2 regions of the Sphingomonas sp. SP3 genome follow, and region 2 is predicted to be linked to the other one. Evidence: predicted binding sites of a transcription regulator. Region 2 holds the regulator's gene; the other holds the start of a gene.
What was found. The regulator LexA, encoded in region 2, represses DNA repair genes until DNA is damaged. The targets are predictions, from matches to a motif close to GTTCCNCNCTTGTTCT.

Region 1 (10,928 bases), 1.7 Mb from region 2:
GATCATCGACCCTGACCCTTCAGCGCGTCGAGTTCGCTCTCGCTCGGGTGATAATCGAGCCCGCCAAGCGCGTGGATGGCCATGATCACGCCGACAACGAGCAGGAGCACCGCGCCCTGGCTGCCATATTGCGGGTCGGCCCCGTCCTTTCGGCGATAAAGCCAGACGGCGGCGATGAGGAACATCACCGCCGCAACCAGCTCGATCATTCGCCCAGAGGACAGGCCCATCGTCACCGCTTTAGCACTGTCAGGCCGAGCACGACCGCTGCCGCGCCTGCGGCGAGGTCGAGCGCAACGAGGCCGAGCACGACCATGCCGGCCCGCTTGGCAAACTTGCGGGTGCGGTCGGAGATCACTGGCATGCCAGGCACTCGTCATAATCGGTCGAGGAGGCGAGCTGGATTTCCTTGAGCTCGGGCGTGTTGTCCGCCTCGACCCCGCCGGCAAAGCCCGCGCGCTGCACCGACTTCGAACGCAGGTAATAGAGCGACTTGATGCCGAGCTCCCACGCGCGGAAGTGGAGCATCATCAGGTCCCACTTGTCGACGTCGGCCGGGATGAACAGGTTCAGCGACTGCGCCTGGTCGATGAACGGCGTGCGGTCGGCGGCAAGCTCGATCAGCCAACGCTGGTCGATCTCGAAGCTGGTCTTGAACACGTCCTTTTCTTCCTGCGTCAGGAAGTCGAGGTGCTGGACCGACCCGCCATTCTCCAGGATCGAATTCCACACCGTGGCGCTGTCCTTCGCCTTCTCCTTGAGCATCTTCTCAAGGTACGGGTTCTTGATCGAGAAGCTGCCCGACAAAGTCTTGTGGGTGTAGATGTTAGCCGGGATCGGCTCGATGCAGGCGGACGTGCCGCCGGTGATGATCGAAATCGACGCGGTCGGCGCGATCGCCATCTTGCACGAAAAGCGCTCCATCACGCCCATGTCGGCGGCGTCGGGGCACGGCCCGCGCTCCTTCGCCAGCATCATCGACGCCTGGTCGACCTGCGCGCGGACATGCTTGAAGATCTTGAGGTTCCAGCTCTTGGCCATCGCCCCTTCGAACGGGATATTGCGCGCCTGGAGGAAGGAGTGGAAGCCCATCACGCCGAGGCCGACGCTGCGCTCGCGCTCCGCCGAATATTTGGCGCGCGCCATCTCGTCCGGCGCGCGGGCTATGTAGTCGCTGAGCACATTGTCGAGGAAGCGCATCACATCCTCGATGAACTGCTTGTCGCCGTTCCACTGGTCCCAGGTTTCGAGGTTGAGCGACGACAGGCAGCAGACCGCGGTGCGGTCCGCGCCCAAATGATCCTTGCCGGTCGGGAGCGTGATTTCCGAGCAGAGGTTCGAGGTCGAAACCTTGAGGCCGAGGTCGCGGTGATGCTTCGGCATCGACCGGTTCACCTGGTCGATGAAGATGATGTACGGCTCGCCGGTCGCGAGGCGGGTTTCGACCAGCTTCTGGAACAGCGAGCGGGCGTCGACCGTGCTCCGCTCCGAGCCGTCGCGCGGAGAGCGAAGCGTGAACTCGCTGCCTTCGCGCACCGCCTGCATGAACTCGTCGGTGATGAGCACGCCGTGGTGGAGGTTGAGCGCCTTGCGGTTGAAGTCGCCGCTCGGCTTGCGGATCTCGAGGAACTCCTCGATCTCCGGGTGCGAGATGTCGAGGTAGCAAGCAGCCGAACCGCGCCGGAGCGAGCCCTGGCTGATCGCCAGGGTCAGGCTGTCCATCACGCGGACGAACGGAATGATGCCGCTGGTCTTGCCGTTGAGGCCGACGGGCTCACCGATCCCGCGGACGTGGCCCCAGTAGGTGCCGATGCCGCCGCCGCGGCTCGCCAGCCAGACATTCTCGTTCCAGGTGCCGACGATGCCTTCGAGGCTGTCGGATACGCTGTTGAGGTAGCAGCTGATGGGGAGGCCGCGGCCCGTTCCGCCGTTCGACAGCACCGGGGTCGCCGGCATGAACCACAGCTTCGAGATATAATCGTAGACGCGCTGGGCGTGCTCGTCGTCATCGGCGTAAGCAGCAGCGACGCGCGCGAACAAGTCCTGATAGCTTTCGCCGGGGAGCAGGTAGCGGTCCTTCAGCGTATCCTTGCCGAACTCCGTCAGGAGCGCGTCGCGCTCGGAATCCGTCTTGACGTCGAACTTGGGCGCATCGACGCGCTTGGATGCGGACACGGTGGTCGAAACGTCATCGCTCGGTACTTCTGAGCTGGTCGAAAAATCCATCGCGCTACCCCGTCCTTCCGCGACCCGTTCATGGGTCGTTTGTTCTGCAATTGTTCGACTCGGAGCCATGGCCGGCATCCTAGCCTCTTTTCGCGCTCGACGGGGCTTTTTCACTCCCGTCCCCTGTGGAAATCGGGGACGAGCGCGCCCGTCACCGGAATATAGTGATTCCGGCGCCGAACACCAGTAATTGAGAGTTCCCCCTCTCGCGCTACTACCTATTGTGCCTCAACTGAAATCAGACGCAAGCGGGTAAATGATGGTTAACGCATTTTTTCCTGTGGATTGACCGCAGTGCCACAACCGGCCGGCGCATCGACCAGCAGCCTTGCGCCCGGGGTGATCGACCTCTAGCCCGTGGGCATGCGTACATGGTTCCGGAATCGATACCTGGATGTTCTCGGGTCGATCTACATTTACAACGAGCACCGCGGTTACACCGCCATCGACGACCTCCTCGCGGCAGTGCAGTGGCGCTGGCCGGATAATAGCGAGCTGATCGACCGGATCGAGAAACACCGAGCCGACGAGCGAAAGCATTATTTGATGTTCCGCCGCTGGTTCGAACGGCGCGGGATGATGCCGCTGGCGGTCGACAGCGCGTTCGGCCACATCGACCGCTTCGTCGAAATCATGTTCGGGAAGAAGATCGACGATCTCGACAAGCGCGAAGTCGTTGAGGACGAGGATCTGTTCGGCCGGCTTTGCCGGGTCATCTCGCTGACGGAAAAACGCGGCTACAAGCAGGTCGAGATATTGCTGCGCAATTCGCACGTGCGGAGCGATCGGCAGCTGGCGAAAATCTTCGACATCATCGAGCAGGATGAGCCGAGCCACTGGCAGCCCTATGACGACTGGCTTGCCGCCAATGGCGTGCGCAACGCCAAATGGTGGGAGCGGGCGGTCGACAGTTTCATCCATTCGGAACTACTGTTCCTGAAGCTGCCGTTCCTATTCGTTCACCCGCGGCTGAAGCGGAGCACCAGGTTCGCTGACCAGGGCGAAGCGGTACGACGCTCGTCGCCAATCACGGCACGCGCAGCCTGAGCGAAGGCATGGCCGGCCGGCCCGTTCCCGAAGCTGGGCTGCTGCGTCGGATTTGGTCGCGCCACGCCGCGAACATGCTCGCGCGCAACACGGTCGTCAGCTGCGGCGTGTTCGCGTTCGACCTGGCCTTGTTATGGCTGCTGGTCACCGAATCGGAGCTGGACAAGGTCGTGGCCGCGGCAGTGGCCTTCGTCGCGGCCAACTCGATCCACTACGCGTTGGGCCGGACGTGGATCTTTCGCGGCACGGACCGGCACGTTGCCACCGGCTATTTCTACTTCCTGGTCAACGCGGGCGTAGGGCTCGCGATCACGCTTATCCTGTTTGCGGCGATGATCCGCTGGACGCCGATCAATTACCTGGTGGCGAGGACGTTGGTTTCGGTCGTTGCCGGCCTCGCCGTGTTCCTGCTCAACGCGATCCTCAATTTCCGTCGGCTGTAAGCGATGCGGATCGCGCTCTTCTCCGGCAATTATAATTATGTGCGCGAAGGCGCGAACCAGGCACTGAACAAGATGGTGGGACTGGCAGAGCGCCAGGGCCATGAAGTGCGGGTTTATTCGCCTGTCACCGACACGCCGGCATTCGAGCCGGAAGGCAAGCTGGTCCCCGTACCGTCCGTGCGATTGCCGGTGCGCGGCGAGTTCCGGCTGGCGCTCGGTATCCCAAAAGGCATTCGCCGCGACATCGCGGGCTTTTCGCCCGAGGTCTTGCATGTCTCGACGCCCGACATCCTCGGCACGCGTGCGCAGACGCTGGCGAAGCGCATGGGCGCGCCGATCGTCGCGAGCCTTCACACCAGGTTCGAGACCTATTTCGAACATTATGGCGCGGGCTGGGCGAAACCGCTGGCGGAAGCGCACCTGCGCCGCTTCTATCGTCGCGCGGACCATGTGCTGGTTCCGACGCCCGCCACGATCGGCGAAATAAAGGCGCTGCGTGGCGATGATCATGTCAGCCTGTGGAGCCGCGGCGTCGACCGCAAACGCTTCAACCCGGCGCGGCGAGACGCCGGCTGGCGACGATCAAAAGGCTGGGACGACCAGGATGTGGTCCTCCTGTTCTTCGGGCGGTTGGTCCTTGAGAAAGGCACCGAGGAATTCGTGCACGTGGTGCGACGCCTGAGCGATCAGGGGATCAAGGTCCGCGCATTGGCCGTCGGGGAAGGGCCGGCGCGGAACGCATTCGACTCGCTCGGGGGCGCAGTGCTTACCGGCCATCTTGATAATGAGGCTCTCGGTCGTGCTGTCGCAAGCGCTGACATCCTGCTCCAGCCAAGCCGGACCGAAGCGTTCGGCAATGTCGTGCTGGAAGCGATGGCGTCGGGCCTCGCGGTCGTCTGCGCTGACGCCGACAGCGCGCGGGCGCTGGTCGAGGATGGAGGTACCGGCCTACTCTATCGGGATGAGGGCGAAGCGGTGGCGGCGATTGCTGAGCTGGCCCGCGAGCCGCAGAAGCGGAAGACGCTCGGGATGGCCGCGCGGGAAGCGAGCGCACAGTTCGATTGGGACGCGGCGTCGCAAAGCGTGCTCGACACTTATCGAAAGGTCGCGGGATCAGGACCGAAAGGCCGACAGAGCCGTTAGGCGAGCGGGGCGGATTGGAGGATTATGATGCGGACCTGGCTGCCTTTCGCGACAATGTCGCTGCTCGCGGGTTGCGCGACGCACGAGGCTCCCCAGTTGCTGCCGGCCGATCATAACGGACCGCCCGAACTGCCGGCGGCAATGCCGCATGTAGACCCAGCCGACATCAGCACCGAGCGGATGAGCGAGGTCACGCGCGTGCTGGCTTCCGAAGATTTCCAGGGCCGGTCGATGGGCACGCCGGGCGAAGAGAAGACGATCACCTACCTGATCCAGCAGTTCCACTTGGCGGGGCTGGAACCGGGCGGAGAGAACGGAACCTGGACCCAGACGGTGCCGATGATCCGCACCAAGCTGCAGTCGCCGATGAGCTTTTCGGTGAAGCAGGGCGCGTCGACGACGGCGCTGCGTTTTCCCGACGACATTTACCTGAGCACCGTGCGCGACACGAATGAGGCGCGGATCGCCAACGCGCCGATCGTGTTCGTCGGATACGGGGTCAACGCGCCGGAGCGGAACTGGGACGATTTCAAAGGACAGGATCTCAAGGGCAAGGTCGCGCTGATCCTGGTCAACGATCCGGACTTCGAGGCCGCGGCGGGCGACCCGGTTGCGGGCAAGTTCGGCGGCCAGACAATGACTTATTACGGGCGCTGGACCTACAAATATGACGAGGCCGCGCGGCGCGGGGCGATCGCGGCGCTGATCATCCACGAGACCGCAGGCGCGGGCTACGGCTGGAACGTCGTCCAGTCTGCGATGGGCGAAAACTTCAATATAGTGCTCCCGCAGGGCGCGCAGCAGCCGGTGCTTCTGCAGGGTTGGATCCAGCGGCCGGCCGCCGAAGCCCTGCTGAAGCGCGCGGGCTATGATTATGAAACCTTGAAGCGGCAGGCGCGGAGCGCCGCGTTTAAGCCAATCGACCTCCACGCGACCTTCTCCGCACAAGCGCCGGTCGAGCTCACGCGCCTGACCAGCCTCAACGTGATCGGCAAGCTCACCGGCTCCGCCTATCCGAATGAGACGGTGAGCTATGGCGGGCATTGGGATGCGTACGGGATCGGCGCGCCCGACGCTGAAGGCCGTACAGTCCGCCCGGGCGCTGCCGACGACGCACTCGGCCTCGCCGCGATGATCGAGGTGGCGCGCAAGTTTGCGTCAGGCCCGCGGCCGCAGCGCACCTTATTGTTCACGGCATGGACGGGCGAGGAACGCGGGCTACTCGGCAGCGAATATTACGCGCAGCATCCGCTTTATCCGCACGAGACCATGGCCGCGAACCTGACCTTCGACACGCTCCAGTTTGCGGGACCGGTGAACGATGCGGTGCTGGTCGGGCGCGGGCAGAGCGAGCTCGAGCGCTACATGGAAGAAGAGGCGAAGGCGCAGGGCCGCTACGTCACACCCGAGAGCCATCCGGAGCGCGGCCTCTTCTATCGCGCCGACCATTTCTCGCTCGCCAAGCGCGGCGTACCGGTGCTGCTCGATATGGCGCTTGCCGGCGCTTACGACATGAAGGATGGCGGGCGCGTGGCGGGCAACCGCTGGCTCGATGCCTTCACCGCCAAATGCTACCACCAGCCCTGCGACGCCTGGTCGTCGAGCTGGAACCTCGAAGGCGCCAAGCAGGAGGCCGAGCTGTTCTACGCAATCGGCGCGCGCATCTCGAACAGCCGCGACTGGCCGCAGTGGAACCCGAACTCCGAGTTCGCGAAGGTGAGGGCGCAGAGCCATGACGCGCGCCCGGGCGAGCAGATCGTCGTGGCACCCAGAGGAGAACGGGGCCGCCGCTGATACTTGATTGACGCACCAATCGTACGTGCATATACACGCATCATGTCGTCGGAAGTCTCTCAAGTCGCGCAATCGGTACTCGACCGCTGCCTGTGCAAGCGGACGCGCGCGGCGGCGCGCGCGATCACCCGCTTCTATGACGACGAGATGCGCGCGACCGGGCTCCGCCCATCCCAGGTTGAGGTCTTGGTGACGATCGCCGCGAAGGAAGAGCTGTCGATCAGCGCGCTTTCCGACGAGCTTGGAATGGACCGCACTACGCTCACCCGGAACCTGCGGCCGCTCGAGGCGCGCGGCCTTGTGGCTAGCGTGACAGAAGGACGCACGCGTTTGGTCCGGCTGAGCACGGCGGGGTCGCAGGTCCTGGGCCAGGCAGTCGGACACTGGGAGCGTGCGCAGGCCGAAATGGAGCGAATCCTGGGCGAAGCCGGCGTCGCGACCGTTCGTCGTTCATCGGCAGCAATCGCTTCCGCCGCCCGTTCAGCCGGCTAGTCGTATCTCAATCCAGTACCGCGTTATCTTAACATATGTGCATATACACTAAAGGTGCAGCATGAACGATCTAACCAAATTTGCCTTCAGCTCCACGAAGGGCTTCGACGAAGCCGCCGTGCGCGAGGCTTTCTCCCACGCCGTGCCCCTGAAAACCGTGGTGATTTACTGCTACGATCCACGCGCGGCGCGAATTCCCGAGCTCGTGGCCGAGCGACTGGGAGACGTTTACCCCGGCGAAATCCTGTTTGACGACCAGGGCTTGAAGGTCGCGTCGACCGCGACAGTGTTTCCGATCGTAGTTGCCGGTGGACGGGCGTTCGACGCGCTGCGGTCGATCGCCGTCGCCCAGCATCTCTTCGGGATCGAGAATATCGTCGTCGTCCACCACAGCTATTGCGGCGCCACGACGTTCACCGCGGACGGAATCATCGACGCGTTCCGGCACGAGCAGGAAGCGGACATCGCGCATGCCTTCCCGCGCGAGGCGCTGTGCATCACCGATTACGAGCAGTCGCTGAAGAGCGACGTGCAACTCATCCGCGACCAACCCGGTACACCCAAGTCGGTGGACATTTTCGGCTTCTTCTACGACATCGACAGCGGTGAGCTGGTCCCGGTTGCGACCTCTCCCGGCGTCCCCCGGTCGAAGTAAGCGTAACCTCTCCACGAACCTCTCCAAGAAAGGACAGACATGTCCAAAAGCAATCCTTTGTTGTCCGTCGCGCTGATCGTCTTCGGACTCGCATTCTGTTCGCTCTACGCCATGCTGATCATCTGGCCGTCCGGCTGGGCGTGGCATGAGGGAAGCCCCGCCTCGAGCGATTATTTCATGATGATCGCCGGGGTTTACGTGGTGCTCGGCGTTTTCATGATCCGGGCGGCCAAGGACCCCGCGGCCAACGCGTCGCTGATCTGGTTCGTCGTCTGGTCGAGCGTCGCTCACGCGCTGGTCATGGGATGGGAAGCATTCCGTACGCCGATGATGAAAGGTCATCTCGTCGGCGACGTGCCGTTCCTGCTGGTCATCGCGCTGGTGCTCGGCGTGCTGATGAACCGGACCAGTTCCGTACAGCTGAAAGCCGCTTGATGCCCAAGCGAGTGATCGAGAGTGCAGATATGCCGGCCGCGCTGGGACCCTATTCCCAGGCGGTCGGCGCCTTCGGCGAACTGGTCTTCATTTCCGGGCAGGCGGGCCTTGCTGCCGACGGCAGCGTTTCCGGCGAGTTCGCAGCGCAGGCGCGGCAAGCATTCGAAAATATCAAGAATGTGGTCGAAGCGTCCGGCCTCAGCATGACGGACGTGGCCAAGACGACGATCTACCTAGCGGATGCATCGCAGTTTCCCGTGCTGAATGACTTGTTCGGCGAATATTTTCCGAAGAATCCGCCGACGCGGGCGGTCCCGATCACGCAACTGCCCAAGGGCCTGCTGATCTCGATCGAAGCGATTGCCGTGCGTCCGTAATAAAGGCGTATGAATCGATGGAGGGTGCGTGAAGTTTTCATGAACTTCACCTCCCTCCCTCTCGACGAATAAGTGGCTTCGGCGCAGACAAGCCGCATGGGGGCTTTCACACGATTGATGTTTGGCGTGGCGACGCTTGGGGCGGCCGCAGTCGCGCACGCTGAGGACGCACCGATCTGCGCGGCGCGGCCGGGGAAGTCGACGCCACCCTGCACAGTGCCGGCCGGGCGCTTCCAGATTGAAACGGGCCTTGCCGACTGGAGCCTGCAGAAAAATGCCGGCGAGCGCGATACGTCGCTGGCGATCGGCGAGACGACCTTCAAATATGGGCTGACCGACCGATCGGACATCGAAGTCGATGTGACGCCGTGGCAGCGCGCGACCAGCAAGGCCGGCAGTCTCCATGACCGCGCATCGGGTTTTGGCGACATCACGGTCGGCTACAAACAGCAGCTCACCAACAATGACTCGCACATTCAGGCGGCGCTGCTTCCGGTGGTGAAAATCCCGACCGCCAAGCATTCGCTCGGCAACGGCAAGTGGGAGGCAGGGTTGCTCATCCCAATCGGCTTTTCGATTGCCCGGTCGCCGCTAAGCGTTGGCTTGACGCCCGAGCTCGACTGGGCCGCGGATGGGGACGGGCGCGGACATCATGCGGCGATGGCGCAAGTCGTCAGCCTGGGCTGGCAGGTGACTGATAAGCTCAATGTGTCGGGCGACTTGTGGGGCCAATGGGACTGGGATCCGGCAGGCACCGGCAAGCAGGCGAGCGCGGATGGCTCGATCGCTTATCTCGTGAACAGCGCTGTGCAGGTCGATGCCGGCGCGAACTTCGGCCTCAACAAGCAGACCCCGGATATCGAGTTCTACGCCGGAATCTCGAAGCGCTTCTAAGTGCCGAGCATCTTCTTGATGCCTTTCGCCGCCTGGCGAAGTCGCTGCTCATTCTCGACCAGCGCAAGGCGGACAAAGCCTTCACCTTCCTCGCCGAAACCGACGCCCGGAGCGACCGCGACGTGGGCTTCGGTGAGAAGGCGCTTGGCGAATTCCATCGAGCCCAAATCGCGAAACTGCTCCGGGATCGGCGCCCACGCGAACATCGACGCCTGCGGCACGGGAATGTCCCAGCCGGCGCGGCCGAAACTTTCGACAAGTACGTCGCGGCGCTTCCGGTAGAGATTGCGGTTCGCCTCGATAATGTCCTGGGGACCGTTCAATGCGGCACAAGCAGCCGCCTGGACCGGCGTGAACGCGCCATAATCGAGGTAAGATTTTACACGCGTCAGCGCCTCGATCAGTTTGGCATTGCCGACCGCGAACCCCATCCGCCAACCGGCCATCGAGTAGGTTTTAGACATGGAGGTGAACTCGACCGCGACATCCTTCGCGCCGTCGACCTGCAGGATCGACGGGGTCGGCTCGTCGCCGAAGTAGATCTCGGCATAAGCCAAGTCCGAAATGACGATCAGGTCATGCTCGCGGGCAAAGGCGACAAGCCGCTCGTAGAAGGCGAGGTCGGCGACATAAGCGGTGGGGTTCGACGGGTAGCCGACCACCAGCACCTTGGGCCGCGGCACGCTGTAGTGCATCGAGCGCTCGAGCCGGACGAAAAAATCGTCGCCGGGAGCGGCCGGGATCGAGCGGATCGCGGCGCCGGCGATGATGAAGCCGAAGGTGTGGATCGGGTAGCTCGGGTTGGGTGCGAGGACGACGTCGCCGGGCGCCGTGATCGCCTGCGCGAGGTTGGCCAGACCCTCCTTTGATCCCAGCGTGACAATGACCTCCTTGTCGGGATCGACGGTCACGCCGAAGCGGCGCTGGTAATAGTTCGCCTGGGCCTTGCGCAGGCCGGGGATGCCGCGGCTCGCCGAGTAGCGGTGCGCGGTGGGCTTCGCCGCTACTTCGCAGAGTTTGTCGATGACATGCTTCGGCGGCGCGCCATCGGGGTTGCCCATGCCGAGGTCGATGATGTCCTCGCCGCGCGCTCTTGCAGCGGCCTTCATCGCGTTCACTTCGGCGAAGACGTAGGGCGGAAGCCGGCGGATGCGGTAGAAATCAGTGTCCATCGCCGCGCCTCATGGCGTCGCGCGCCTAGCGCGGCAAGAGCGCGTAGCTGCGGCGGAACGCGGCGGTCTCCGCGGGCGCGAAGGCGCTGGCCTCCGGCGGATCGTCGGGCACGGCGGTAACGAAGTAGGCAATGCCGACGCCGCGCGCCCGGTCGATCCAGATGCCCGAGCGGAGGCCATAGGCGTCGCCCGCGTGGCCGACCAATGTCGCACCCTTTGTCCCGGGGTCGTCGGGGCAGCCTGGGCGGTA
Region 2 (10,928 bases):
GATGATTTCATCGTCGCCATGGCCCCAGCCAAGCCGAAGCAGGTAGTTGGACACCGCCTCTGGGAGCATGCCGAGCTCATCGCGATAGGCGTCGACGCCCAGCGCACCGTGGCGCTTGCTAAGCTTTGCGCCGTCCGGACCATGGATCAGGGGCACGTGCGCATAGACCGGTTCCGGCCAGCCCATCGCGCGGATGATTGCCAGCTGCCGGAAAGCATTGTTCAGATGGTCGTCGCCGCGGATCACATGGGTCACGCCCATGTCATGGTCGTCGACCACCACCGCCAGCATGTAGGTCGGGGTCCCGTCGGAACGGAGCAGGACGAAATCGTCCAGCTCGACATTCTGGACCGTGACCCGGCCCTGAACCTTGTCATCGATGACCGTCTCGCCTTCGCGTGCGGCCTTGAGGCGGATGACGAAAGGCGTGTCGCCCTGCCTTTCGGTGACGTCGCGCCATGGGCTGGCGATGCGGAAGGGCTTGCGTTCCTTGGCTGCGGCCTCGCGCTGCGCGGCGAGCTCCTCTTGCGTCATGTAGCAGCGGTAAGCGTGCCCGCGCTCGAGCATCTTGTGCGCGACCTCGGCGTGCCGGGCCCAGAATTGCGACTGGTAATATTCGTGCCCGTCCCAATCGAGCGCCAGCCAGCGCATCCCGTCGAGGATCGCGTCGATCGCTTCCTTGGTCGACCGGGCCTTGTCGGTGTCCTCAATGCGCAGGAGGAACTTGCCGCCGTGGTGGCGGGCGAACAGCCAGTTGAAGAGAGCGGTACGGGCGCCGCCGATGTGCAGGAATCCAGTCGGGGACGGTGCAAATCGGGTAACGACGGGCTTATCACTTGCGCTCAAGCGCACTTTCCTCTTCTCTTCATGCTGCAATGCAATGGACGAGCGCCCCTAACATAGGGGAAGCGCCTCTTCCACAGCGTGCTCGGAAGCTTTGGAAGGCGCGGTTTTCCGCGGCTCACGAGGAGATCGAGAAGATCCTCGAGGCGGAGCGCGCGCAGCTCCCGCCCTGGTTCGTTGTCGGCCTCGGCAGCGGGATTGCGGCCTGGTTCGTGCTGGGCTCGCGAAGCCAGTGGTCCGCCTTCCTCTGCCTCAGCTCCGCGCTCTCGCTAATCGGGTTCGCCATGGGCGCGGGCAGGGCCGGGCGCGCGCTCGGCTGGTTCGCGCTCGCGGCATTTGTCGGTTGCGCCCTTGTTTGGGGTCGGTCGGCCCGGGTTGCGCAGCCGCGCCTCGATCGACCGGTCGTCACCGATGTGTCCGGACGTGTGGAAAGCGTCGACTATCTCGCGGCCAAGCAGGCCGTGCGCCTTACGCTGGCGCCTCAGGGCGGTCAATTGCCGCCCCGCGTCCGCGTGTCGGTCGACGACGACAAGCTGCCGGCGGGGATTGCCGCGGGCGCGCTCATCAGCGTGAAGGCGAGGCTCGCGCCGCCGCCGCCAATGGCGCTGCCCGGAACTTATGACTTCGCACGGGACGCCTGGCTCAAGGGCATCGGTGGAGTTGGCAAGGCCATGGGACCAGTGACAGTCGTCCGGGCCTCCAATCCGCATGGGCTCGATCGCGCCCGCGATGGCCTTAGGCGGCATATCGCGGCGCAGCTTCCGCCGAGTTCTGCGGGAATTGCCATTGCGCTGGCCACCGGCGACCAGAATGCGGTGAGCGCCGATGATGCCGAGGCGATGCGGCGGAGCGGCCTGACGCACCTCCTCTCGGTCAGCGGTCTTCACATCGCGGCAGTCGTCGCCTTCGTCATGTTCCTGACCTTGAAGCTCTTGGCCCTGAGCGAGCGATTGGCGCTGCGCTTCAACCTCGTGTTGGTCGCTGCCGCTGCCGCTGCCGCGGCTGGCATCGGCTACACCTTGCTGACCGGCGCGCAGGTGCCGACGGTCCGAAGTTGCGTCGCCGCGCTCCTGATCCTCGGCGGTATCGCGCTTGGCCGCGACGCCCTGAGCATAAGGCTGATCGCAGCCGGTGCCCTCGTGGTCCTGCTGTTCCGGCCTGAAGCGCTGGCCGGCCCAAGCTTCCAAATGAGCTTTGCGGCGGTGACAGCGATCGTCGCACTCCATTCGACCGCATTGTCCCGCCGTTGGTTTCAGCGCCGGGAAGAGGGGCTCCCGGCTCGGCTCCTACGCGATCTAGCGGCGATGGTTGCGACCGGCCTTGTGGTCGAATTCGCGCTAATCCCCATGGCGCTGTTCCACTTCCACCGGGCCGGTCTCTACGGCGTGGGCGCCAACATCATCGCTATCCCGTTGACGACCTTCGTCATCATGCCGCTGGAAGCCGGGGCGCTGCTGCTGGACGTGGCGGGGTGGGGACGGCCTTTGTGGTGGCTTTGCGGCGCCTCGATCAATGGCCTGCTCCACCTGGCTCATGCCGTATCGTCTGCAAGTGGCGCCGTCGCGCTCCTGCCGGCAATGCCCGGCTGGTCCTATGGGCTGATGGTCGCGGGCGGCTTGTGGTTGTGCCTGTGGAACAGCCGGCTGAGGCTTTTGGGATTCGCACCTGTGCTTGTGGGTATTGCGGGAGCGGCGGCGTCGCCCTCACCTCAATTGCTCATCACTGGCGATGGCAAGCATGTCGCTGTCGTCGAGGGGAAAACACCGTTCATCCTCCGAGACCGCGCGGGCGACTATGTCCGTTCCCTGCTTGCTGAAGCCTCCGGCTTTGATGGCGATCCCGCGGCGCTCGACGAGCGCCCGTTTAGCGATTGCTCGAACGATGCCTGTGTGGCCGTGCTTCGCAAGGACGGGCGGGAATGGCGGCTCCTTGCAACGCGGTCCGCGACGTGGATCGACTGGGTGCCATTTACCAGGGCGTGTGCCCAAGCGGATATCATCGTCTCGGACCGCCGCCTGCCCAGGGGATGCACCCCGCGCTGGCTGAAACTAGACCGCTCAGGACTGGCTCGGACCGGGGGCGTTGCGGTCTATCTTGGGGCGAAACCCCGCCTCGATACGGTGAACTCCCGCACCGGCCATCACCCTTGGACTCAACTAGCGCCTTAGCGATCACTCCACACGGCGAGCTCGTTGCCCGAAGGATCGATGAACTGGAATCGCCGCCCGCCCGGGAAGCTGAAAATCGGCTTGGCGATGACTCCGCCAGCCTTGGCAACCGCGTCGAACGCAGCTTCGAGGTCGTCCACCCTGACGACCGGCAGGGGCGCTGACAGTGCATCTGCCGGATCGCCCTGGAGGCCGACGTCCGTCGTGCCGTTGGTCGTCGCCGAATAAGTCGGGCCGTAGTCGGTGAAGTCCCAGCCGAACGCTTTGCTGTAAAACGCGCGAGTCAGCTCATGCGCGGTTGCGCTCGGCAACTCAACATAGTCGATACGTGCCACTTCAGTAGCGCCGGATCAGGCCAGCCAGCTTACCCTGGATTTGCACCCGCCGCGGGTCGTAGCGCTGAGGCTCGTACTGCCGGTTTGCGGGATCCAGGCGGACCATGCTGCCCTCGCGACGGAAGGTCTTCAGGGTCGCTTCTTCGTTGTCGATCAGGGCGACCACGATCTCGCCGTCGCGGGCCGTGTCGACCTTGCGGATCAGCGCGAAATCGCCATCGAGAATGCCCTCGTCGACCATCGAATCGCCGGAAACTTCCAGCGCATAATGTTCGCCCGGCCCGAGCAGCGCGGCCGGGACCGAGAAATTCTCCGTACCTTGAAGCGCCTCGATTGGCGTACCCGCGGCAATCCGGCCGTGGAGCGGGATTTCCATCGTGTCATTCGCCGCCGCAGGGGCAGCGGGCCGCAGCTGGGTCACGGACGCGGTCGGCTTGACCTCGGGATGCTTCAGCACTTCGAGCGCGCGGGCCCGATTGGGGAGGCGGCGAATGAAGCCGCGCTCCTCGAGCGCCGAAATGAGGCGGTGCACCCCGGACTTGGATTTGAGGTCGAGCGCTTCGCGCATCTCGTCGAAGCTCGGACTAATCCCGCTGTCTTTCAGGCGGTCGTCGATGAACAGCAGCAATTCACGCTGTTTCGCGGTGAGCATCGGTCATCACTCCCGTCGTAAAGAACGAACGGGGAACGTGTATTGAACAAACGGGCGCGGGTCAAGCCCGCCGCCAATGCTCGATCAGCCACCGCTCGAGGTGAGGCGCGTCTTCACGTCCTGGATCGCTTTTTCGTTGCGCTCGACCTTCAGCGCTTCGCGGAGGGCGGCCACGAATTCGCGCGCATAATCGTCGGCCGCGCTCTGCTGGAGCTCGGTTTGCATCTGGCTGATGAGGCCCGGCTGAAGCAACGCGTTGCCCGGCGTGACCTTATTCACCTTGACGATGAACAGCCCGCGGCCCTGCGGGTCCGGTGCAACCTTGGCCGCGCCCTGGGTGATCGTGAACATCGTTTGCAGCGCGGGCGGCACCGGCTCCTTCGAATTGGCGATCTGGATCCGGCGCGCTGCGATCGGGCGAACCGGCGGAAGGGGAGAGTTGGACTCCTTCACCGCCTGAGCGAGCGGCATGCCACGACCGGCCTTCGCGGCGATCGCGTCGGCTACGGCCTTCACACGTTGCGCCGCGCGGTTGGCGACCCAGTCGCTCACCACGCGGTCGCGAATGCTCGCCAGCGGGGCCGGAGCCGCGGGCTGGATCTGCGCCGGGTGGACCATCGCATAACCCTGGTCGTTCGGCAGCGAGACGATCTCGGGCGGGTCGTTGGCGGCAATGTCGAACCCGGTCTTGATCGCCGGCGCGAGCTCGGCGGAGGGCTTGAACGACGGATCCGCGCGTGACGTGCCGGCCGCGGTGATCAGCGGCGTGCTCGTCACCGGCGCCTTTGCTGCCGCTGCCGCTTCGACGAAGTTGCTGCCGTCGTCGACCGCGTTCTGCAGCTTGTCGGCCATGTCCTCGATCGCCTGCTTGCGCTTGTCGACATTGAGCTTGGCCGCGATCTCGCCCTTGGCCTGCTCGAGCGATTTGCCGCTGACCGACTTCACGGATTCGACCTTGGCGACAACCCAGCCGAAATCGGACTGGACCGGCCCGACCACTGCGCCCTGCGATGCAGCGAAGACGGCTGCGGCCGCCCTGTTTCCGGCAACGCCCGCATAAGCGTCGCGCGTCTGGTCGCTAAGCGAGGTAACGGCTGCTCCGCCGCTTGCGGCCTGGATCGTCGCGCCCGCTTTGGCTTTTGCCGCGATGGCGCTGGCCGCTGCCTGGTTCTGGACCACCGCCTGGCTGATCGTGCGCGTGTCCTTGGCAGCGTAGGTCGCCTTGTTGGCGTTATAGTAAGTCGCGATCTCCTGGTCGGATGCAGTCACGCCGGCGACCTGCTCGGGACCGACCCGGGCGATGCGGAGCACGCGCTGTTCGGGGATCATGTAGCGCGCACGGTTGGTCTGGTAGAAGCTCTGAAGGTCGGCGTCGGTCGGGTTGAGCCCCGCCTTGAACGCGTCGAGCGGTACCATCGCCACTTCGCCCTCACGCGATTCCAGCATCATCGAGGCGTAGGGCGTTGCCATTCCGACCGATACGCGGGCGTTGGTCGCGACCGGGGTCAGCAGCAGGCGCTGGAGGAGGCCGCCGGTCAGAACCTGGCGCACTTGGGTGTCGGTGAGGCGCTGCTGGCCCAGGAATTGTTGATAGGCCTGCTGGCTGAACTGGCCGTTCAGTCCCTTCGTGCCGGGGATTTGCGCGATCTCCGCATCGACGAGCCGCTTCGACAAATGGAAATCGAACTTGTTGGCGAAGGCGATCAAGGTCCGCTGGTCGATGAGCGCATTGAGGATCGTCTCGAAGTCCCCGGCGATGGTCGCATAATCGGCCTCGGGTTTTTCGCGACGCACGTCTTGCAGCCGGCGCTGCATCGCCTCGCTCATTTCGGTTTCGCCGATCTGCTGGTCGCCGACTTCGGCGACCGTCGTGCTGCCCATGCCGAAGCCGATATTGCCGGACCCAAAGTTGGAAATGTCGCTGATCGCGAAACCTGCGAGGATCGCGATCAGGATTGAAGCCATGATCCAGGTGCCGACTTTGGACTTGGAAACGCGACGGAAAAAGGAAGACATGTCAATCCAGCTCTGAAGGGGATGGCGCGTGCTTTAGGGGGCAGGGTAGCGCGCATCAAGCGGCCCAGCTACTCGGGGCGCCGATTGGGGGTCATGAATGGCGTTGAAGAAGCTCGTTGCCGGCAATTGGAAGATGCACGGCCTGGCGTCTGACCTTGCTGAGGTCCGCCTGATCGCCGAGGCCGCGCGCGGCTATTCCGGCGTCGACGTCGCGCTTTGCGTCCCTGCGATCCTGATCGAGCGAGCGGCGCGCGCGGTTCCGGACTTCGCCATTGGTGGCCAGGACGTGCATCACGAACCCAAGGGGGCGCATACCGGCTGCACGTCGGCGCAAATGCTGCTCGACGCGGGCGCGGTCCTGACCATCGTCGGGCACAGTGAACGACGCGAGGCGCAGCGCGAAAGCGATGCCGAGGTCCAGTCCAAGGCTCACGCCGCGCTTGAATGCGGACTCAACGTCATCCTGTGCGTCGGCGAGAGCTTGGAAGTCCGCGAAAGCGGCAGAGCGGTCGATACCGTGCTTGCCCAGCTCGACGGCTCGATCCCGCACGAGCCGACCGAGGAGGCCGAGCTCGCGATCGCCTATGAGCCGATCTGGGCCATCGGCACCGGCAAGATCCCGACGGTCGAGGAGATTGCCGAGATGCATGCCGCGATTCGCGGGCTGCTCCATGAGCGCTACGGCGCGGCCGGCAGTGGTGTTCGCATTCTATACGGAGGCTCGGTCAAAGCCTCGAACGCGGACGAAATATTCGCGATTGCGGACGTCGATGGTGCGCTGGTTGGCGGCGCAAGCCTGAAGGCCAACGATTTCATCCCCATCGTTGCCGCTGCGGCGACGGTTGAAGGCTGAACGTCGATCGCCTAGATCGCCGCCAACCCAATTCCCGGAAAGTCCGTCATGTTCGCATTCCTCCTGATCGTTCAATCGCTTGTCGCCATTTCGCTCGTCGGGGTCATCCTGATGCAGCGCTCGGAAGGCGGCGGCCTTGGCGTCGGCGGAAGCTCCTCGGGGTTCATGACGGCGCGCGGCGCGGCCGACTTCCTCACCCGCTCGACCTCGATCCTCGGCGGAATCTTCATCGTCCTGTCGATCGTCATGGCGGCGATTGCCGGCGCGACCCGCGTGCCGACCAAGATCGACACGTCGCTGGCCAATAGCGCCGCCCCGATCGAACAGTCGAAGCCGGCCCAACCGGTCCCGGCCGCACCCGCGACCCAGCAGCAGCCGGCGGTACCGCTCGCCCAATAACCGGCCGCTGAAAAACTTTTTTCGCGTCCCGGCCTTGCGTCGGGTGCGCTTATCCCCCTAAGCCTCAACTCCCATGGCGCGGTTCATATTTGTCACCGGCGGCGTGGTTTCATCGCTTGGGAAAGGCTTGCTTTCAGCGTCCCTCGGGGCGCTTCTCCAGGCGCGTGGCTACAAGGTCCGAATCCGAAAGTTCGACCCCTATCTGAACGTCGATCCGGGGACGATGTCCCCTTATCAGCATGGCGAAGTCTATGTGACCGACGACGGGGCGGAGACCGACCTCGACCTTGGCCATTACGAACGCTTCACCGGCGTTTCCTCGAAGCAATCGGACAATGTCACGACGGGCCGCATCTACCGCGACATCATCGCGAAGGAACGGCGCGGCGATTATCTCGGCGCGACGGTCCAGGTCATTCCCCACGTCACCAACGCGATCAAGGAATTCGCGCTTACTGATATCGACGGGCTCGACTTCGTCATTTGCGAGATCGGTGGGACGGTCGGCGATATCGAGAGCCTGCCGTTCATCGAATCGATCCGCCAGCTGAGGAACGATCTTGGCCGCGGCAACAGCGTCAGCGTCCACACGACCCTGGTCCCGTGGATCAACGCTGCCGGCGAGCTCAAGACGAAGCCGACGCAACAGTCGGTGCGGGAGCTTTCAAGCCTCGGCGTCCAACCCGAAGTGCTGCTGTGCCGCTGCGACCGGCCGTTGCCCGAGGGGGAACGCGAGAAGATCGCCTTGTTCTGCAACGTGCCCAAGTCGGCGGTCATCGAGGCGCTCGATGCACGCAACATCTACGATGTGCCGCTTCAATATCATGCAGCCGGCCTCGATGATGAGGTCCTCCGTGCTTTCGGTATCGAGGATGCGCCGCAACCGGATGTCGCGCGCTGGCACGAGATCATGGACCGGATCGACCATTACGACAGCGAGGTCACGATCGGCGTTGTCGGCAAATATGTCGGATTGCCGGACGCCTATAAGAGCCTGCGCGAAGCCTTGGTTCACGGCGGCATCGCCAATCGAGCCAAGGTCAACATCGAATGGATCGACGCCGAGCTGTTCGAGCATCCCGATTCTGAAATTGCCGCCGAGCTCGAGCCGTTGCACGGTATCCTCGTGCCTGGGGGGTTCGGCGAGCGCGGCAGTGAAGGGAAGATCGCAAGCGTGAAGTTCGCCCGCGAGCGCGAAATTCCCTTCTTCGGCATCTGCCTCGGCATGCAGATGGCGTGCATCGAGGCAGCGCGGAACCAGGCCGGGATCAGCGAAGCGTCAACGACCGAGTTCGGCGAAACCTCGGAGCCCGTGGTGGGCATGATTACCGAGTGGATGAGCGACGAAGGCCTGCAGCAGCGCGCTGCCGGCGGCGACCTTGGCGGCACCATGCGGCTGGGTGCCTATCCGGCCAAGCTCGACGGCAATAGCGTCGTTCGGGCGCTCTACGGATCGGATGAGATCAGCGAGCGCCACCGTCACCGTTATGAGGTCAACGTCCATTACCGCGACGCGCTGGAAGGGGCGGGGCTCATCTTCTCCGGCATGTCTCCGGACGATCAGCTCCCGGAGATCGTCGAGCGGCCCGACCATCCCTGGTTCATCGGCGTCCAGTTCCACCCCGAACTGAAGAGCCGGCCGTTTGAGCCCCATCCACTGTTCGCGGGCTTCATCGAGGCGGCGGTCAAGCAGAGCCGGCTGGTTTAATCTTCCAACCGGAACGGGCTTGTAACTTGTCCGTTACGGCCCGCGAACCACGGAAGGAATGCACCATGCTTCTGACGCTCGCGATCATCCTGCTCGTCCTTTGGGCGCTGGGCCTCCTGGTCCATATTGGCGGCAGCCTGATTCATATTTTGCTCGTTGTCGGAATCATCGTTCTTATCTGGAACTTCATCGTTGGGCGCCGCGCCGTCTGACCAACGGGACGTTGCGGGGGCGTCAAACCGCCCCTAAATCGACGCCATGACTAACAGTATTTCGACGCGGGTGGCTGTTCTTGGCTCCGGTCCCGCCGGGTGGACCGCGGCCATTTACGCGGCGCGTGCGGGCCTCAGCCCGATCGTCATTCAGGGGATTCAGCCGGGCGGCCAGCTAACGACCACCACCGACGTCGAAAACTACCCGGGTTTCCGCGAGGTGATCCAGGGCCCGTGGCTGATGGAAGAGATGCAGGCCCAGGCTGAGCATGTCGGGACCAAGGTGGTGTGGGATCACATTGCTTCGGTGGACCTGTCGCGGCGTCCGTTTCGCCTGACCGGCGACAGCGGCGCGCAATATTTCGCCGATGCATTGGTGATTGCGACAGGCGCCCAGGCACGCTGGCTCGGCCTTCCGTCCGAAGAGCATATGAAGGGCAGGGGTGCTTCGGCCTGCGCGACTTGCGACGGCTTCTTCTATCGCGGCAAGAAAGTCGCTGTGATCGGCGGTGGCAACACCGCGGTCGAGGAAGCGCTCTACCTCACCAATCACAGCCATGACGTCACCCTGATCCATCGCCGCGACAGCCTTCGCGCCGAAAAGATCCTCCAGGACCGGCTATTCGCGAACGAGAAGATCAACGTCATCTGGGACAGCGAAGTCGTTGAGTTCGTCGGTGGCGGCGATCCCGAGGCGCTCGTCGGGCTCGATATCAAGAATAAGCGCACCGGTGACGTCAGCCGCGTCGAAGTCGAAGGCGCGTTCGTTGCGATCGGCCACCAGCCCGCGACCGAGCTCTTCGTCGGCCAGCTGGAACTCGACGAGGACGGCTATATCAAGGTCGAAACCGGCACCACGCGCACCAGCGTCGAGGGCGTGTTCGCCTGCGGCGACGTGATGGACAAGATCTATCGCCAGGCGGTCACCGCGGCGGGGACGGGTTGCATGGCGGCGCTCGATGCCGAAAAGTATCTCGCAGCACAGGAATATGAGGCGATCGCCGCCGAATAAGGCGGGCTAAACGGGGGGCAGGGATCGAATGAAGCCGTCAGGACCGATCCCGCCATATTTCTCGGCCGATTCGAACGGCCAACTGCTGATTGGCAATATCCCCGCGGAGGAATGCGTCGCCGAAGCGGGCGGGACCCCGCTTTTCGTCTACGACAACAACATCGTCGGCGCGCAAATCGCCCGGTTGCGGGCAGCGATGCCAGACGGGTTGGCGGTATATTATTCCGTCACTGCAAATCCTTATGAGCCGTTGCTCAACTTCATTGGGAGGTATGTTGACGGCTTCCGCATCGTCTCGAAGGGTGAGCTCGACCGGCTGAAACGCGCGGAGCTTGCAGGCATCCCGATGACGTTTGCCGGGCCGGGTAAGCTCGACGAGGAGCTGGAGGCCGGTGTCGCCGCCGGCGCGACGATCAGCGTCGAGAGCGAGGCCGAGGCGCGGCGCGCGATCCTTGCCGGCGAAAAGCTCGGGATTCGTCCGAAATTGGCAGTTCGCGTGAACCCGCCGTTTTCGATCAGCGAGGGCCGCATCACCATGGGCGCCCGGCCAAGCCCGTTCGGGGTCGACGCGGATCGCGCCCCCGGCCTGGTTCAGGGGCTGCTCGAAGCGGAAGTGGACTGGCGCGGCCTGCACATCTTTGCTGGTGTTCAGTGCCTCGACGATGCCGCCGTGATCGAAGCGCACAAGGCCATTGTTTCCTGCGCCGGCGACATCGCCAATGTGCTCGAC

Region 1: AC4K8G_RS10160 (ribonucleoside-diphosphate reductase subunit alpha) is a predicted target of LexA. The motif match lies at 2,268-2,283, and genes of this name have one in related genera.

The regions. Positions count from the first base shown of each region.
Region 1 is NZ_JBZSOE010000001.1:1,956,058-1,966,985, forward strand. Features, by position in the region: gene AC4K8G_RS10145 (hypothetical protein) at 1-6, opposite strand, end outside; gene AC4K8G_RS10150 (hypothetical protein) at 3-230, opposite strand; gene AC4K8G_RS10155 (hypothetical protein) at 233-364, opposite strand; gene AC4K8G_RS10160 (ribonucleoside-diphosphate reductase subunit alpha) at 355-2,226, opposite strand; gene AC4K8G_RS10165 (ferritin-like domain-containing protein) at 2,590-3,273, shown strand; gene AC4K8G_RS10170 (GtrA family protein) at 3,282-3,716, shown strand; gene AC4K8G_RS10175 (glycosyltransferase family 4 protein) at 3,720-4,859, shown strand; gene AC4K8G_RS10180 (M28 family metallopeptidase) at 4,884-6,653, shown strand; gene AC4K8G_RS10185 (MarR family winged helix-turn-helix transcriptional regulator) at 6,696-7,145, shown strand; gene AC4K8G_RS10190 (carbonic anhydrase) at 7,207-7,800, shown strand; gene AC4K8G_RS10195 (DUF6632 domain-containing protein) at 7,840-8,235, shown strand; gene AC4K8G_RS10200 (RidA family protein) at 8,247-8,612, shown strand; gene AC4K8G_RS10205 (transporter) at 8,739-9,506, shown strand; gene AC4K8G_RS10210 (LL-diaminopimelate aminotransferase) at 9,503-10,678, opposite strand; gene AC4K8G_RS10215 (serine hydrolase domain-containing protein) at 10,704-10,928, opposite strand, start outside.
Region 2 is NZ_JBZSOE010000001.1:301,856-312,783, forward strand. Features, by position in the region: gene gltX (glutamate--tRNA ligase) at 1-852, opposite strand, end outside; gene AC4K8G_RS01720 (ComEC/Rec2 family competence protein) at 876-3,011, shown strand; gene AC4K8G_RS01725 (VOC family protein) at 3,008-3,346, opposite strand; gene lexA (transcriptional repressor LexA) at 3,348-3,998, opposite strand; gene AC4K8G_RS01735 (peptidylprolyl isomerase) at 4,083-6,014, opposite strand; gene tpiA (triose-phosphate isomerase) at 6,112-6,867, shown strand; gene secG (preprotein translocase subunit SecG) at 6,916-7,266, shown strand; gene pyrG (CTP synthase) at 7,340-8,974, shown strand; gene AC4K8G_RS01755 (lmo0937 family membrane protein) at 9,040-9,186, shown strand; gene trxB (thioredoxin-disulfide reductase) at 9,233-10,198, shown strand; gene AC4K8G_RS01765 (type III PLP-dependent enzyme domain-containing protein) at 10,227-10,928, shown strand, end outside.